DNA from 2 places in the Streptomyces sp. NPDC060000 genome. Region 2 is predicted to be linked to the other one. Evidence: riboswitches for the same ligand, from Rfam matches in the RefSeq annotation. Region 2 holds a riboswitch; the other holds the start of a gene.
What was found. A riboswitch is a leader RNA that binds a small molecule or an ion and turns the genes downstream of it on or off. The one in region 2 is predicted to bind cyclic di-AMP.

Region 1 (7,090 bases), on a different contig from region 2:
CCTCCGCCTGCACCCGCACCGCCTCCGGCCCGAGATCGGCCAGGATGTGGGAGGCACGCGCGAAGAGGAAGTCACCAGTGAGGACGGCGACGGAGTTCCCCCAGCGGCTGTTCGCGCTGGACACCCCGCGCCGCACGGCGGCCTCGTCCATCACGTCGTCGTGGTACAGCGTGGCCAGGTGGGTCAGCTCCACCACCACGGCCGACGGCACGATCCCCGGCGCGTACGGGTCCCCGAACTGCGACGCGAGCACCACGAGCAGCGGCCGGAACCGCTTCCCGCCCGCTCGTACGAGATGCTGGGCGGCCTCCGTGATGAACGGGACCGCACTCTTGGTGGCCTCGAGCAAGCCTTCCTCGACAGCCGCCAATCCGGCCTGGACATCGGCTTCCAGAGCCTGGTCCCGCACGCTCAGCCCGAACGGCCCGACGACGGTCACGAGGGGTCTCCTGTCTGCTGGTGTCTACTGGCGATTACGCGGTTTGTCGATAGGTCTCTGCCATCACTCAAGTCAGCGTATCCGGTCACGTTTCGATCACCGATAGCCCCCACGTCCCCCGGGCTCGAATGGGCTCGCCCAGGAGGCGCTCCGCAGGCCAGGCGGTATCGGATCACGCCCGATATGTTTTTGATCAGCTCAGATGAGCGGACATGAATAGAAATGCCGGGAAGCGACGATTCATGTCCGCGCCAGGGTGGCCGGCAGGCCGATGACCCCGCCCGTCCACCCCCGCCCACGTGACGACGATCACGCACCCCCTCCAGGACTTCTCCATCCGGCACCCCTTCACGGACCCACCTCCCGCGCCCGGATTTCGCACGCGACTCATCGACGGTGCTTTAACGATGAGTTGGGCCTAATGCCCGATTCGCCGCTCTTGTGAACGCTGGTGAGTTGGCTCACTCCCCTCGACCGCCCGGGCCGACCTCGCCCTTCACCGATTCTCCGCACGCCCCAAGCAAGTTGAAGCTTTGCACCCACAAAGGATCAAGCACCCCATAGGTCACAGACCAAGGTCAATAGGGGTCAACTGTGAATCCGGTACTTGTTTCGGACATGTGCTCTCGCATACGTTCCCGGCCTGTCGGGCGGAACGCCGAATCCTGCCGCCGCCCGAACCACCCATCGAGAACGCTCGGCAGGAGCGGGGGAACCAGGTAAGTCGCCGAACCGGATGTTCCGGACGTCTTGGATGTATCAGACGTTTCGGACCACCCGGTACGGCTTGGGGTCAAGTCGCACCCGTAAGACGCGACCGGGCAGCTCCCGCCCGAACCCGACAGCTCACCTCGCAGGCGCTGGAGAGGAAAATCATCATGCCCGCTGCCGCTCAGCCGCGCCGCAACCGTCTCGTCCGCACGCTCGCCGTCGCCGTCACCGGCGCCGCCGTGCTCGCCCTCCCGCTCATCGGCGCGACCGGCGCCTCCGCGGCGACGCCGACCGTCGCCACCGCCACCAGCCTCGGCTACTCCAACAACCTCGACGGCTGGATCCGCGCCTCCCTCCAGGTCATGGGGCAGCACGGCATCCCGGGCACGTACAACGGCATCTACCGCAACGTCATCCGCGAGTCCTCGGGCAACCCCTACGCCATCAACCTCTGGGACTCCAACGCGGCCGCGGGCATCCCCTCCAAGGGGCTGCTCCAGGTCATCGACCCGACCTTCCGCGCCTACCACGTCTCGGGCACGTCGTGGAACTCCTACGACCCGGTCGCGAACATCACCGCCGCCTGCAACTACGCGGCCGCGCGGTACGGCTCGATCGACAACGTGTTCGGCGCGTACTGACCCTCGCGTCGGTGCCGATCCGTTCCGCGGTACCGGCCTTCCCGGTCATGGAAACAATCGTTCGAGGACGACGGCCACGCCGTCGTCCTCGTTCGACGTCGTCACCTCGTCGGCCACCGCCTTGAGTTCCGGATGGGCGTTGGCCATGGCGACACCACGAGCCGCCCAGTCGAACATCGGGATGTCGTTGGGCATGTCCCCGAAGGCGATGGTGTCCTCGGGCCGCAGCCCCAGACGTTCGGCGGCCAGGGCCAGCCCCGTCGCCTTGGTGATCCCGCAGGGCTGAAGCTCGACCGTGCCCGGCCCGGACATGGTGACGGTGGCCAGCGAACCGACCACCGAACGGGCCGTCGCCGCCAACTCGTCGTCCGACAGGGTGGGATGGCGCAGCAGCACCTTGCTGATCGGCTCGCACCACAGGTCGTCGCGCCGACCGACACGCAGGGCTGGCAGCGTCGGGTGCGGCATGCGGTAGCCCGGCTCGATGAGCGTCAGCCCGTCGACGCCGTCCTGGTCGACGGCCGCGTACAGCTGCCCGACCTCCGCCTCGATCTTGCCGAGCGCGGTCTCGGCCAGCTCCCGGTCCAGGGTGACCGACCACAGCAGACGGTCCGCGCCGGCGTCGTACAACTGCGCGCCCTGCCCGCACACCGCGAGCCCCCTGCTGTGCATCCGGTCGAGCAGCGGGCGCACCCGGGGCGCGGGCCGTCCCGTCACCACCAGGTGGCGTGCGCCGGCGGCCACCACCCGCGCGAGTGCGTCGAGCGACCGGTCGGAGAAGGTGTCGTCGCCGCGGAGCAGCGTTCCGTCCAGGTCGGTGGCGATGAGGGAGTACGCGGTGCGCGCGGCATATGCGGTGGGTGCGGCCATGATCAGAGAATACGGATCCCACGCCCCTCGGGTTCGACGCGAACCGGACGACGGCCAGTCCTGTCCTGTTCTGCCAACTCCCCTTGTACGACTGGCTCTGTGCGACTGGCTGAGGACTGCCTGGGGACCGGCTGAGGACCGGCTGGGGGAAACGGCTTTCCGGTACATCGTCGGACAGCGGGCGGTTGAGGGCCTCTGCACCGGTTGGCGACAACATGCGACGCTACCTACCGCGACGACCGGATGGAGCGGTACCGTCCAGGTGTCCAGGGGGACTTGATCGGGGGGTCAGGTTGAGCAGTGGGCGCATTCGTGTGCTGAGGCCGCAGGAACTCGGCGAGGGGGAGAAGGAGCGGTGGCGCGCACTGCGTGCCGCGTCGGCGCTTCCGCGAAACCCCTTCATGGAACCGGAGTTCACCGACGCCGCGGGTCTGGTGCGGCCCCACGCGCGCGTGGCGGTGGTGTACGAGGGGCGTGAGCCGGTCGGCTTCCTGCCCCACGAGCGGGGCCGGTTCGGCCAGGGCCAGGCCCTCGCGTACGGGGTCTCGGACGCGCAGGGCGCGGTGCTGGCCCCGGGGCTCGGACTGGACACCGTCGAACTGATGCGGGCGTGCTCCCTGTCGAGCTTCGCCTTCGACAACCTCGAGGCGGAACAGGGGCTGTTCACCCCGCACGCGGCCGAGGAGTACACCTCCTATGTCATCGACGTCGGAAAGGGCTACGAGACCTACGAGTCCGTACTGCGCGTCCGGTCGCCGAAGTTCCTGAAGACGACTCTGGCCAAGGAGCGCAGGCTCGGCCGTCAGGTCGGGGAGCTGCGGTTCGTGTTCGACGAACGCGATCCGGCCGCGCTGCGCACGCTCATGGCGTGGAAGTCCGCGCAGTACCGCAGGACCGGCCGCCGCGACCGGTTCACGCAGGAGTGGATCACCCGGCTCGTGTACGCGCTCGCCGAGACACGCGCGCCGGAGTGTTCCGGCACGCTCTCCGTCCTCTACGCCGGCGACCAGCCGATCGCCGCGCACTTCGGGCTGCGTTCGTCGACCGTCCTGGCCTGCTGGTTCCCTTCGTACGAACCGGGGTTCGCGAAGTTCTCGCCCGGCCTGGTGCTGCATCTGCGGATGGCCGGGGCGGCCGCCGCCGAGGGCATCGGCCTGCTCGACCTGGGGCGGGGCGCGGCCGAGTACAAGGACTCGCTGAAGACCGGCGAGATCCCCGTGTACGAGGGAGCGTGGTCGCGTCCGGGGGTGGGCGCCGCGCTCCACTGGCTCAGCCGTGAGCCGTCCCGCCGCGCGCACCATTTCGTTCGCAACCGGCCGAGGCTCGCCGCGGCGGCCGCACGGACCTTGGAGGGCGTGGGCCGACTGCGCCGATCGTGACGGAGAACGCCGGTCCGCACAGTCATGAGACAAGGGGGGTTCATGTCGCGCGCAAGAGGGGCGCAGCAGGAGGTACAGCGGTTCCTCGCTGTCCGGCCGGTGCAGATCGCCGAGCTGGAGCTGGACGGCGGTGGCCTGCTGAGACCCGGTCCGGGCAGTCCGCCCGTCATGCCCGGCGAGGTGTTCGTGCTGGTCAGGAGCGGTGGCCGACCGATCGGAACCCTTCTCGGACAGGTCCCGGAGGGCGCCGACCCGAAGTCGGTCCTCATGGACCTGGCCACTCATGAACATGCCCCAACCGGGCACACCGGGGCGGAGGATGCTCCGGCGGGAGGTGCGCCAGCGGGGAGTGCGCCGACGGGGGACGCGCCCGCGGGAGGAGCGCCGACGGGGCGAGCTCCGGCGGGAGGTGCGCCGACGGGGAGTGCACCGACGGGGCGAGCTCCGGCGGGAGGAGCGCCGACGGGAGGTGCGCCGGCGGGGCACACGGGGGCGGGGCACACGGGGGCGGGGCACTCCGGGGCAGGGGACTCCATGACTGGGCTCGCCCATCTGCCCGACCCGGCGGATGGGCGAGCCCTCGACCCGGCGCATGGCCCAGCCCCCGACCCGGCGCAGGGCCCAGCCCCTGCACCGGCGCGTGGCCCAGACCCCGGTCCGACGCTCGGCCCGGCCCCTGATCCGGCGCGTGGCCCACACCCCGGACTGGCGCACGGTCCGGCGCGCGGCCTGGTGGGGCCTGACGGCGGCCCGGCGCGCGGACGGGCCCATGCGCCGGACGGCGGCCCGGCTCCCGGCCCGGCTCCCGGCCTGGCTCCCGGCCTGGCTCCCGGCCTGGCTCCCGTACCGTTCACCACCGTCGTCATCGCCACGCGCGAACGTACCGAGAAGCTCGCTCACGCCCTCGACTCGCTGCTCGCCCAGGATCACCCGGACTTCGAGATCGTCGTCGTCGACAACGCGCCCGTGACGCGTGCGACCCGGGAGCTGGTCGAGCGCGAGTACGCCGAGCGCGTGCGGTACGTGGCCGAACCGGTGCCCGGTCTCGCCGTCGCGCACAACAAGGGCGTCGAGACCGCCCGGGGCGAGGTGATCGCCTTCACCGACGACGACGTCGTGGCGGACCCGTGCTGGCTGACGGAACTCACCGCGCCCTTCACCGCCGACCCCGGCCTCGGTTGTGCCACCGGCCTGATCCTTCCGGCCCGGCTGGCTACCCCTGCCCAGGTCCTCCTGGAGAGCCACGGCGGGTTCGCAAAGGGGTTCACGGCCCGCACGTACGATCCGAAGGCCCCGCCCGCCGACGAACCGCTGTTCCCGTTCACCGCGGGCCGCTTCGGCTCCGGCGCCAACATGGCCTTCCGTACGGCGGTGCTGCGGACGGTCGGCGGCTTCGACCCGGCGACCGGCGCGGGCACACTCGCGCGGGGCGGCGACGACCTCTACGGGTTCGTCCGCGTCCTCGCCGAGGGCCACCGGCTGCACTACACCCCGCGGGCCCTGGTCTGGCACCACCACCGGGAGACCTGGCGGGACCTGGAGACCCAGGCGTACGGCTACGGCGCCGGCCTCACCGCCTATCTCACCGCGATCCTGGTCAACCGTCCCGGCCTGCTGCCCGCGTTCCTGGCCCGGCTGCCCCGGGGCCTCGCGCACGCGCGGACGCTCACGGCCGGCCGGGACGGCGCTGCTGCGGCGGACGGCGCACCCGGCGGACACGACGACCGGAGCCACGCCTGGCCGGGCCGGCTCTCCCGGCTGCAGCGGCGCGGCATGCTCTACGGGCCGGTGGGCTATCTGCGGGCCCGGCGCGCGCTGCGCGCGCTGCGAGGTGCGGCGCGATGACGGCCTCCGCGCACAGAGCCGGCGCGGACAACGGCGACGGAAATGTCAGCGACGGCAGCAGCGGTGGCGGCACCGGTAGCGGCGCAGGGGGCGCCAGTGGCAGCCCGAGGGGTGCCGGTAGCAGCGCAGGGGGCGCCGGTGGCCGTGGAGGGGGCGCAGGTGGCCGTGGCACGGAGAGCATCCCGGTGTTCCTGTACCACGCCGTGATGGAGGATCCGCCCGACTGGATCGCCGAGTTCACCGTCACCCCGAAGCAGTTCGGCGAGCACCTGGACGCCGTCGTGGACAGCGGCCTCACACCCGTCACGATCAGCGCGCTCGGCGACCACCTCGCGGGGCGGGCGCCGCTGCCGTCCCGGCCGGTGCTGCTCACCTTCGACGACGGCTTCGCCGATCTGCCCGGTGCGACCGCCGAGGCGCTGGCCGGGCGCGGGTTGTCCGCCACCGCCTATCTCACCACCGGAGCGATCACGCGGGGCTGGCGCAGCCTGCTGCCGCCCGCCCCGATGATGACGCTGGAGCAGGCTGCGCGCCTCGAGCAGTACGGCATGGAGATCGGCAGTCACACCGTCACCCACGCACAACTGGACACTCTCGCTCCGCGAGCGCTGGCGTACGAACTGCGGCTGTCGCGCTCGGTGTTGGAGGACGCCCTCGGTCATCACGTCCGTCATCTCGCCTACCCGCACGGCTACAACAGCGGACGGGTACGGCGCATGGCGGCGGCCGCGGGCTACGAGACGGCCACCGCGGTGCGGCACGCGCTCAGTTCGGACCGCGACGAGCACTACCGCATCGCCCGGCTCATCGTGCGCCGCAGTCACACCGTCGCCGATGTCCGAAGCTGGCTGGCGGGGTCCGGCGCCCGTGTCGCCCCCTACCGCGACGGGCCCAGGACGGTCGGCTGGCGCTGGTACCGACGTGCCCGTGCCGTCGTGCAGGGGCCGGTGTTCGCAGGTTGAGCCGAGTTCGACGATTTTGGTGTGAAAAGAAGCAAAAATTCCTATAGTTGGCACGAGGGAGGGGGACCTCGACGTGCAACAAAACGTGCCTGTGCCGAGCACACCCGTACCTGGCACGCCTGCTCCTAGTACCGAGAGCAGTGAGCAACCCACTCCTGACCTCTCCACCGGACCTGGCAGTCGTCCGGGTCCGGGCAGTCCGGGTCCGGGCACCGGCGGTGACCGCGGGCCCTGGCGGATCCC
Region 2 (7,090 bases):
CTGGCCCAGCCGGACGAGCCCGCGCAGCACCTTCAGATGGGCCTCGGTGCGCCGCTGGGCGGCCCGGGAGGCGCCGAGCGGCTCCAGGAGCATGCGCATCTCCAGCAGGTCGGCCGCCTCCTGCTCGGTCGGTTCCGCGACGCACGCGCCCGCGTGCCGCCGCGTGACGACGAAGCCCTCGGCCTCCAGCGTGCGCAGCGCCTCCCGGACAGGGACGCGCGAAACGCCGTAGCGGCGGGCGAGGAGTTCCTCGGTGAGGCGGCTGCCGCGCTCGTAGACACCCGCGACGATGTCGTCCCGAATGGCCGTGCACACCGAGTGCGCCGGAATACGCATGACGGACCTCCGCCTTAATCCCCGTGAAACGTCGACGATTGACGTGTGTTCCGTGACTCTATTGCAATGAGCGGGAATTTCCGATGGCGGGCCGGAATCCAGGGATATTTTTTGGACAGCAGAGCCTCGGAAACAGCGAAAGCCCCGGCCGGGAGGGCCGGGGCAGGACGATCTGTCGCCGTGGGACGTCAGACGTTCACGCCGTGCTTACGGAGATAGGCGACCGGGTCGATGTCCGAGCCGTACTCCGCCGTGGTACGGGCCTCGAAGTGCAGATGCGGACCGGTGACGTTGCCGGTGGCGCCGGACAGGCCGATCCGCAGACCGGGGGTGACCTGCTGACCCACCGACACCTCGATGGACGACAGGTGACCGTACTGGGTGTACGTCCCGTCGTTCATCTTGATGACGATCTGGTTGCCGTAGGACCCGCCCCAGCCGGCCTCGACGACGGTGCCGGAGCCGACCGCGTGCACGGAGGTACCGCTCGCGGCGTGGAAGTCGATGCCGGTGTGACTGCCGGAGGACCACAGCGAGCTGCTGGCCTGGTAGCCGGTGGAGACGTAGGAACCGGTGATCGGCGACACGAAGGTGTTGAGGAGCTTGCGCTCGGCCTCACGGGCGGCACGCACGCGTGCCGCGCGCTCCTCCACGGCCTTCTTGGCGGCGGCCTCGCGGGCGGCCTGCTCGAAGGCCGCCTGCTTCTGCACGGCGACCTGGTCGTCGATCTGCTCGACGACGGACTCGCCGGCGGTGACGACGGGGATGAGCCCGGTCTGCTCGGGGGTGGGCTCGGCGGCGAAAGCCGGGGTGGAGGCGACGGTGGCCATGACACCGGTGGTGGTGAGCGCCGCGATGCCCGCCGCGCGGACGCTGGTGCGCTGCATCCGGCTGGGCCGACGGTGCTTCCCGGTGGCGCAGGTGAACGCCATGAAGTTGGGGGTGTCCTTTCCTTCCCTCTCGCCTACCGGGTTAGCTGACGGGTTCGGAGCAGGAAGGTCTCCTACGGACCCCCTCGCGCTTCGCGCGCGGGCGTCCGATTCACCCCAGGGACTTCACAAGTGGGTCCCCGGCTCCCCTGGCTCGCGCCGTACGGGGACTCGGCGATGACTGTCCGGTGCCGCGGCTGCGGCGCACTGCCTGACGAACAGCCCGGATGACGTTAAGCGGCGCGGGTTTCAATCCTCAAACGGATCTCGGTTTTTGTAGCGCATCCCACAGGGCAGACAGGCAACCTCCGCCCCAATTCGGACACGCAGGGGCCCTGGTGACGCTTTCGTCGACCAGGGCCCCTGCGCGCGCGTGCCGTTGCCGGGATCTACTCCGCGGACACGACCTTGACCTCACCGATGCCGAGAGCCTCGACCGGCTCCCTGATCCGGGCCGCGTCACCGACGAGGACGGTCACGAGGCGGTCCACCGGGAAGGCGTTCACGGCCGCCGCGGTGGCCTCCACCGTGCCGGTCGCGGCGAGCTGCTGGTAGAGCGTGGCCTGGAAGTCGTCGGACAGGTGCTGCTCGACCTGGTCGGCCAGCGTGCCGGCGACGGCGGCGGCGGTCTCGAACTTCAGCGGCGCCACGCCGACCAGGTTCTGCACGGCGATGTCACGCTCGGCGTCCGTCAGCCCCTCGGCGGCGAGGGTGCGCAGCACCTTCCACAGGTCGTCCAGGGCGGGACCGGTGTTCGGGGTGTCGACGGAGCCGCTGATGGCGAGCATCGCCGCGCCCGAGCCGTCCGGGGCCGACCGCAGGACCTGGCCGAACGCGCGGACACCGTACGTGTAGCCCTTCTCCTCGCGCAGGACGCGGTCCAGCCGGGAGGTGAGGGTGCCACCGAGGCAGTACGTGCCGAGGACCTGCGCGGGCCACACACGGTCGTGCCGGTCGGCGCCGATGCGGCCGATCAGCAGCTGCGTCTGGACGGCGCCGGGGCGGTCCACGATGACGACCCGGCCGGTGTCGTCGGCGGTCACCGGCGGCACCGGCCGTGGCTGGGCCGAGGAGCCCGTCCAGGCGCCCAGGGTGTCGCCGAGGAGCGCGTCCAGGTCGACGCCGGTGAGGTCGCCGACGACCACGGCGGTGGCCGTGGCGGGCCGGACGTGCTTCTCGTAGAAGGCGCGTACGGCAGCGGAGTCGATCTTCTCGACCGTCTCCGCGGTGCCCTGGCGCGGGCGCGACATGCGCGCGGTGGCCGGGAACAACTCCCTGGAGAGCTCCTTGGCGGCACGCCGGGAGGGGTTGGCCAACTCGTGCGGGATCTCGTCCAGGCGGTTGCGGACGAGGCGCTCGGTCTCGCTGTCCGCGAACGCGGGCGCCCGCAGGGAGTCGGCGAGCAGGCCGAGACCCTTGGGCAGGCGCGAGGCCGGCACCTCGAGGCTCAGCCGGACGCCGGGGTGATCGGCGTGCGCGTCCAAGGTGGCGCCGCAGCGCTCCAGTTCGGCGGCGAACTCCTCGGCGGAGTGCTTGTCGGTGCCCTCCGAGAACGCGCGCGCCATGATCGTGGCGACTCCGTCGAGGCCGGCCGGTTCGGCGTCCAGGGGCGCGTCGAGCAGGATCTCGACGGCGACGACCTGCTGGCCGGGACGGTGGCAGTGCAGCACGGTCAGGCCGTTGGCCAGCGCGGTGCGCTCGGGCGCCGGGAACGCCCACGGCTTGGCCTCGCCCGCCCGGGGCTGGGGGTGGAAGTCCATCGTGGCGAGCTCGGTCACCGGGCCGCCTCCTCGTTCTCGTCCTGGTCGGCGGGGGCTTCGGCGGCGGTCGGCTCGTAGACGAGCACCGCGCGGTTGTCAGGGCGCAGGCGGGCCTTGGCGATCTCCTGCACCTCCTCGGACGTCACGTCCAGCACGCGCTGGACGGCGGTCAGGGCGAGCTGCGGGTCACCGAACAGGACGGCGAACCGGCACAGTTCGTCGGCGCGGCCGGCGACCGTGCCGAGCCGGTCGAGCCACTCGCGCTCCAACTGCGCCTGGGCCCGCTCCATTTCCTCGTCCGTGGGGCCCTCCTCGGCGAACCGGGCGAGCTCCTCGTCGATGGCGGCCTCGATGACGGGCACCTCGACGTCGCCGGACGTCTTCACGTCCAGCCAGCCCAGGGAGGGCGCTCCGGCGAGCCGCAGCAGGCCGAAGCCGGCCGCGACGGCCGTACGGTCCCGGCGCACGAGCCGGTTGTAGAGGCGGGAGGACTCGCCGCCGCCCAGGACGGTGAGCGCCAGGTCGACGGCGTCGCACGCACGCGTGCCGTCCTCGGGCAGCCGGTAGGCGGCCATCAGCGCACGGGCCGGCACCTCCTCCTCGACGATCTCGCGCAGCTGCTCGCCCATGACGTCGGGCAGCCCGCCGTCACGCGGCGCGGGCTTGCCGTCGTGGCCGGGGATGGAGCCGAAGTACTTCTCGACCCAGGCGAGGGTCTGCTCCGGGTCGATGTCACCGACCACGGAAAGGACCGCGTTGTTGGGCGCGTAGTACGTGCGGAAGAACGCGCGCGCGTCCTCCAGGGTCGCCGCGTCCAGGTCGGCCATCGAGCCGATCGGAGTGTGGTGGTACGGGTGGCCGTCCGGGTAGGCGAGGGCCGTCAGCTTCTCGAAGGCCGTGCCGTAGGGGACGTTGTCGTAGCGCTGGCGGCGCTCGTTCTTGACGACGTCGCGCTGGTTCTCCATCGACTCGTCGTCTAGCGCGGTGAGCAGCGAGCCCATGCGGTCGGCCTCCAGCCAGAGGGCGAGCTCCAGCTGGTGGGTGGGCATGGTCTCGAAGTAGTTCGTGCGCTCGAAGCTGGTGGTGCCGTTGAGCGAGCCGCCCGCCCCCTGGACCAGCTCGAAGTGGCCGTTGCCCTTGACCTGGCCGGAGCCCTGGAACATCAGGTGCTCGAAAAGGTGAGCAAGACCGGTACGCCCCTTGACTTCGTGGCGTGAACCGACGTCGTACCAGAGGCACACCGCCGCGACGGGGGTCAGATGGTCCTCCGAGAGCACCACGCGCAGGCCGTTGGCCAGACGGTGCTCGGTCGCTGTCAGGCCCCCGGAGCCTGTCTGGGCTGTGGCCGTGTGACCCATGGGCATGTACGTCCCTTCCGATCGCGGACGCGGTCGTCGAAACCGCGGTTTTCCTGCCGGTCCTGCCACTGTATGCAAGCGTGCGCACGGTCCGCGAAGTTCCCGGACGACATACGCCGAGAGCGAGATCGCGTAGCCTGCGGGCAGCCGTGGAGGAGATGCCTCTGCGTTCGGGCCGGTCGGCCGACGCCGGGTCCCGCCCGCGCTGTCAGTGCCACGGTCCACAATGGTCCGCGTCAGATCCCGTATCACGTTCCAGCAAGGAGCCGGCAGCGATGGCCCGCCGCAGCACGAAGACCCCGCCGCCCGACGACTCGTACGAGGAGCGGATCCTCGACATCGACGTCGTCGACGAGATGCAGGGCTCCTTCCTCGAGTACGCGTACTCGGTCATCTACTCCCGCGCCCTGCCTGACGCCCGTGACGGCCTCAAGCCGGTGCACCGCCGCATCGTCTACCAGATGAACGAGATGGGTCTGCGCCCGGAGCGCGGATACGTGAAGTGCGCCCGGGTCGTCGGCGAGGTCATGGGCAAGCTGCACCCGCACGGCGACGCGTCGATCTACGACGCGCTGGTGCGGATGGCCCAGCCCTTCTCCATGCGGGTGCCGCTGGTCGACGGGCACGGCAACTTCGGTTCGCTGGGCAACGACGACCCGCCGGCCGCCATGCGGTACACCGAGTGCCGCCAGGCCGCGGCGACGAGCCTGATGACCGAGTCGATCGACGAGGACACGGTCGACTTCACGCCCAACTACGACGGTCAGGAACAGGAGCCGGTCGCGCTGCCCGCCGCGTTCCCGAACCTCCTGGTCAACGGCGCGTCCGGGATCGCGGTCGGCATGGCCACGAACATGCCGCCGCACAATCTGGGCGAGGTCATCGCGGCCGCCCGCCACCTGATCCGCTTCCCGGGCGCGGACCTCGACGCCCTGATGAAGTACGTTCCGGGCCCCGACCTGCCCACCGGCGGCCGGATCGTCGGCCTCTCCGGCATCCGGGACGCCTACGAGAACGGCCGCGGCACGTTCAAGATCCGCGCCACGGTGTCGGTGGAGACCGTCACGGCCCGCCGCAAGGGCCTGGTCATCACCGAACTGCCCTTCACCGTCGGGCCCGAGAAGGTCATCGCCAAGATCAAGGACCTGGTCGGCTCGAAGAAGATCCAGGGCATCGCCGACGTCAAGGACCTCACCGACCGCGCGCACGGACTGCGCCTGGTCATCGAGATCAAGAACGGCTTCGTGCCGGAGGCGGTCCTGGAGCAGCTGTACAAGCTGACGCCGATGGAGGAGTCCTTCGGCATCAACAATGTGGCACTGGTCGACGGCCAGCCGCTCACGCTGGGCCTCAAGGAGCTTCTCGAGGTCTACCTGGACCACCGCTTCACCGTGGTGCGCCGCCGCAGCGAGTTCCGGCGCAGCAAGCGCCGTGACCGGCTGCACCTGGTGGAGGGCCTGCTGACGGCGCTCGTCGACATCGACGAGGTCATCCGGCTGATCCGCTCCAGCGACAACAGCGCGCAGGCGAAAGAGCGCCTGATGGAGCGCTTCTCGCTGTCGGACATCCAGACCCAGTACATCCTGGACACCCCGCTGCGCCGGCTGACGAGGTTCGACCGCATCGAACTGGAGGCGGAGAAGGAGAAGCTCAACGAGGAGATCACCGAGCTGACCCGCATCCTGGACTCGGACGCGGAGCTGCGCAAGCTGGTCTCGGCCGAACTGGCTTCGGTGGCGAAGAGGTTCGGCACCGAGCGCCGTACGGTCCTGCTGGAGTCGTCGGGTGCCACGGCCACCGCCGTACCCCTCCAGGTCGCGGACGCCCCGTGCCGTGTCCTGCTGTCCTCCACGGGTCTGCTGGCCCGCACGGCGAACGGCGAACCCTTCACGGCGAACGCCGGGGACGGAGAAGGGGACGGGGACGGGGACGGAGATGGAGACGGCGGCAAGCGCACGAAGCACGACGTGATCGTCTCGGCGGTGTCCGCCACCGCGCGCGGGGAGATCGGCGCGGTCACCTCCTCGGGTCGTCTGCTGCGGATCAACGTCGTCGACCTGCCGCAGCTCCCGGACACGGCCTCGGCGCCGAACCTCTCGGGCGGCGCCCCGCTTGCGGAGTTCGTCCCTCTGGAGGGCGACGAGACGGTGGTCTGCCTGACCACGCTCGACGAGTCCTCCCCCGGCCTGGCCATCGGCACGGCACAGGGCGTCGTCAAGCGGGTCGTGCCCGACTACCCGACCAACAAGGACGAGTTGGAGGTCATCACCCTCCGGGACGGCGACCGGATCGTCGGTGCCGTCGAACTGCGTACCGGCGAGGAGGATCTGGTCTTCATCGCCGACGACGCCCAGCTGCTGCGCTATCAGGCCTCGCAGGTGCGTCCGCAGGGCCGCGCGGCGGGCGGTATGGCCGGCATCAAGCTCACCGAGGGCGCGAAGGTGATCTCGTTCACGGCCGTGGACCCCGCGGCGGACGCGGTGGTCTTCACGATCGCGGGCTCGCGCGGAACGCTGGACGACTCCGTCCAGACGACCGCCAAGCTCACCCCCTTCGACCAGTACCCGCGCAAGGGCCGCGCCACAGGTGGCGTGCGCTGCCAGCGGTTCCTGAAGGGCGAGGACTGCCTGTCCCTGGCCTGGGCGGGCCCCGTCCCCGCCAAGGCGGCACAGAAGAACGGTCTGCCGGCCGAGCTGCCGGAGATGGA

Region 1: another riboswitch for cyclic di-AMP. It lies ahead of ACFWBB_RS08920 (transglycosylase SLT domain-containing protein); the one in region 2 lies ahead of ACFWBB_RS18350 (M23 family metallopeptidase).

Annotation. Positions count from the first base shown of each region.
Region 1 covers NZ_JBHWUU010000011.1:81,469-88,558, reverse strand. Annotated here, with positions in the region: gene ACFWBB_RS08925 (polyprenyl synthetase family protein) at 1-439, opposite strand, end outside; cyclic di-AMP (ydaO/yuaA leader) riboswitch at 1,086-1,314, shown strand; gene ACFWBB_RS08920 (transglycosylase SLT domain-containing protein) at 1,318-1,791, shown strand; gene ACFWBB_RS08915 (HAD family hydrolase) at 1,837-2,661, opposite strand; gene ACFWBB_RS08910 (GNAT family N-acetyltransferase) at 2,976-4,040, shown strand; gene ACFWBB_RS08905 (glycosyltransferase) at 4,575-5,885, shown strand; gene ACFWBB_RS08900 (polysaccharide deacetylase family protein) at 6,071-6,847, shown strand; gene ACFWBB_RS08895 (hypothetical protein) at 6,939-7,090, shown strand, end outside.
Region 2 covers NZ_JBHWUU010000031.1:50,350-57,439, reverse strand. Annotated here, with positions in the region: gene ACFWBB_RS18355 (GntR family transcriptional regulator) at 1-336, opposite strand, end outside; gene ACFWBB_RS18350 (M23 family metallopeptidase) at 525-1,268, opposite strand; cyclic di-AMP (ydaO/yuaA leader) riboswitch at 1,283-1,452, opposite strand; gene ACFWBB_RS18345 (M16 family metallopeptidase) at 1,655-3,043, opposite strand; gene ACFWBB_RS18340 (M16 family metallopeptidase) at 3,040-4,383, opposite strand; gene ACFWBB_RS18335 (DNA topoisomerase (ATP-hydrolyzing) subunit A) at 4,659-7,090, shown strand, end outside.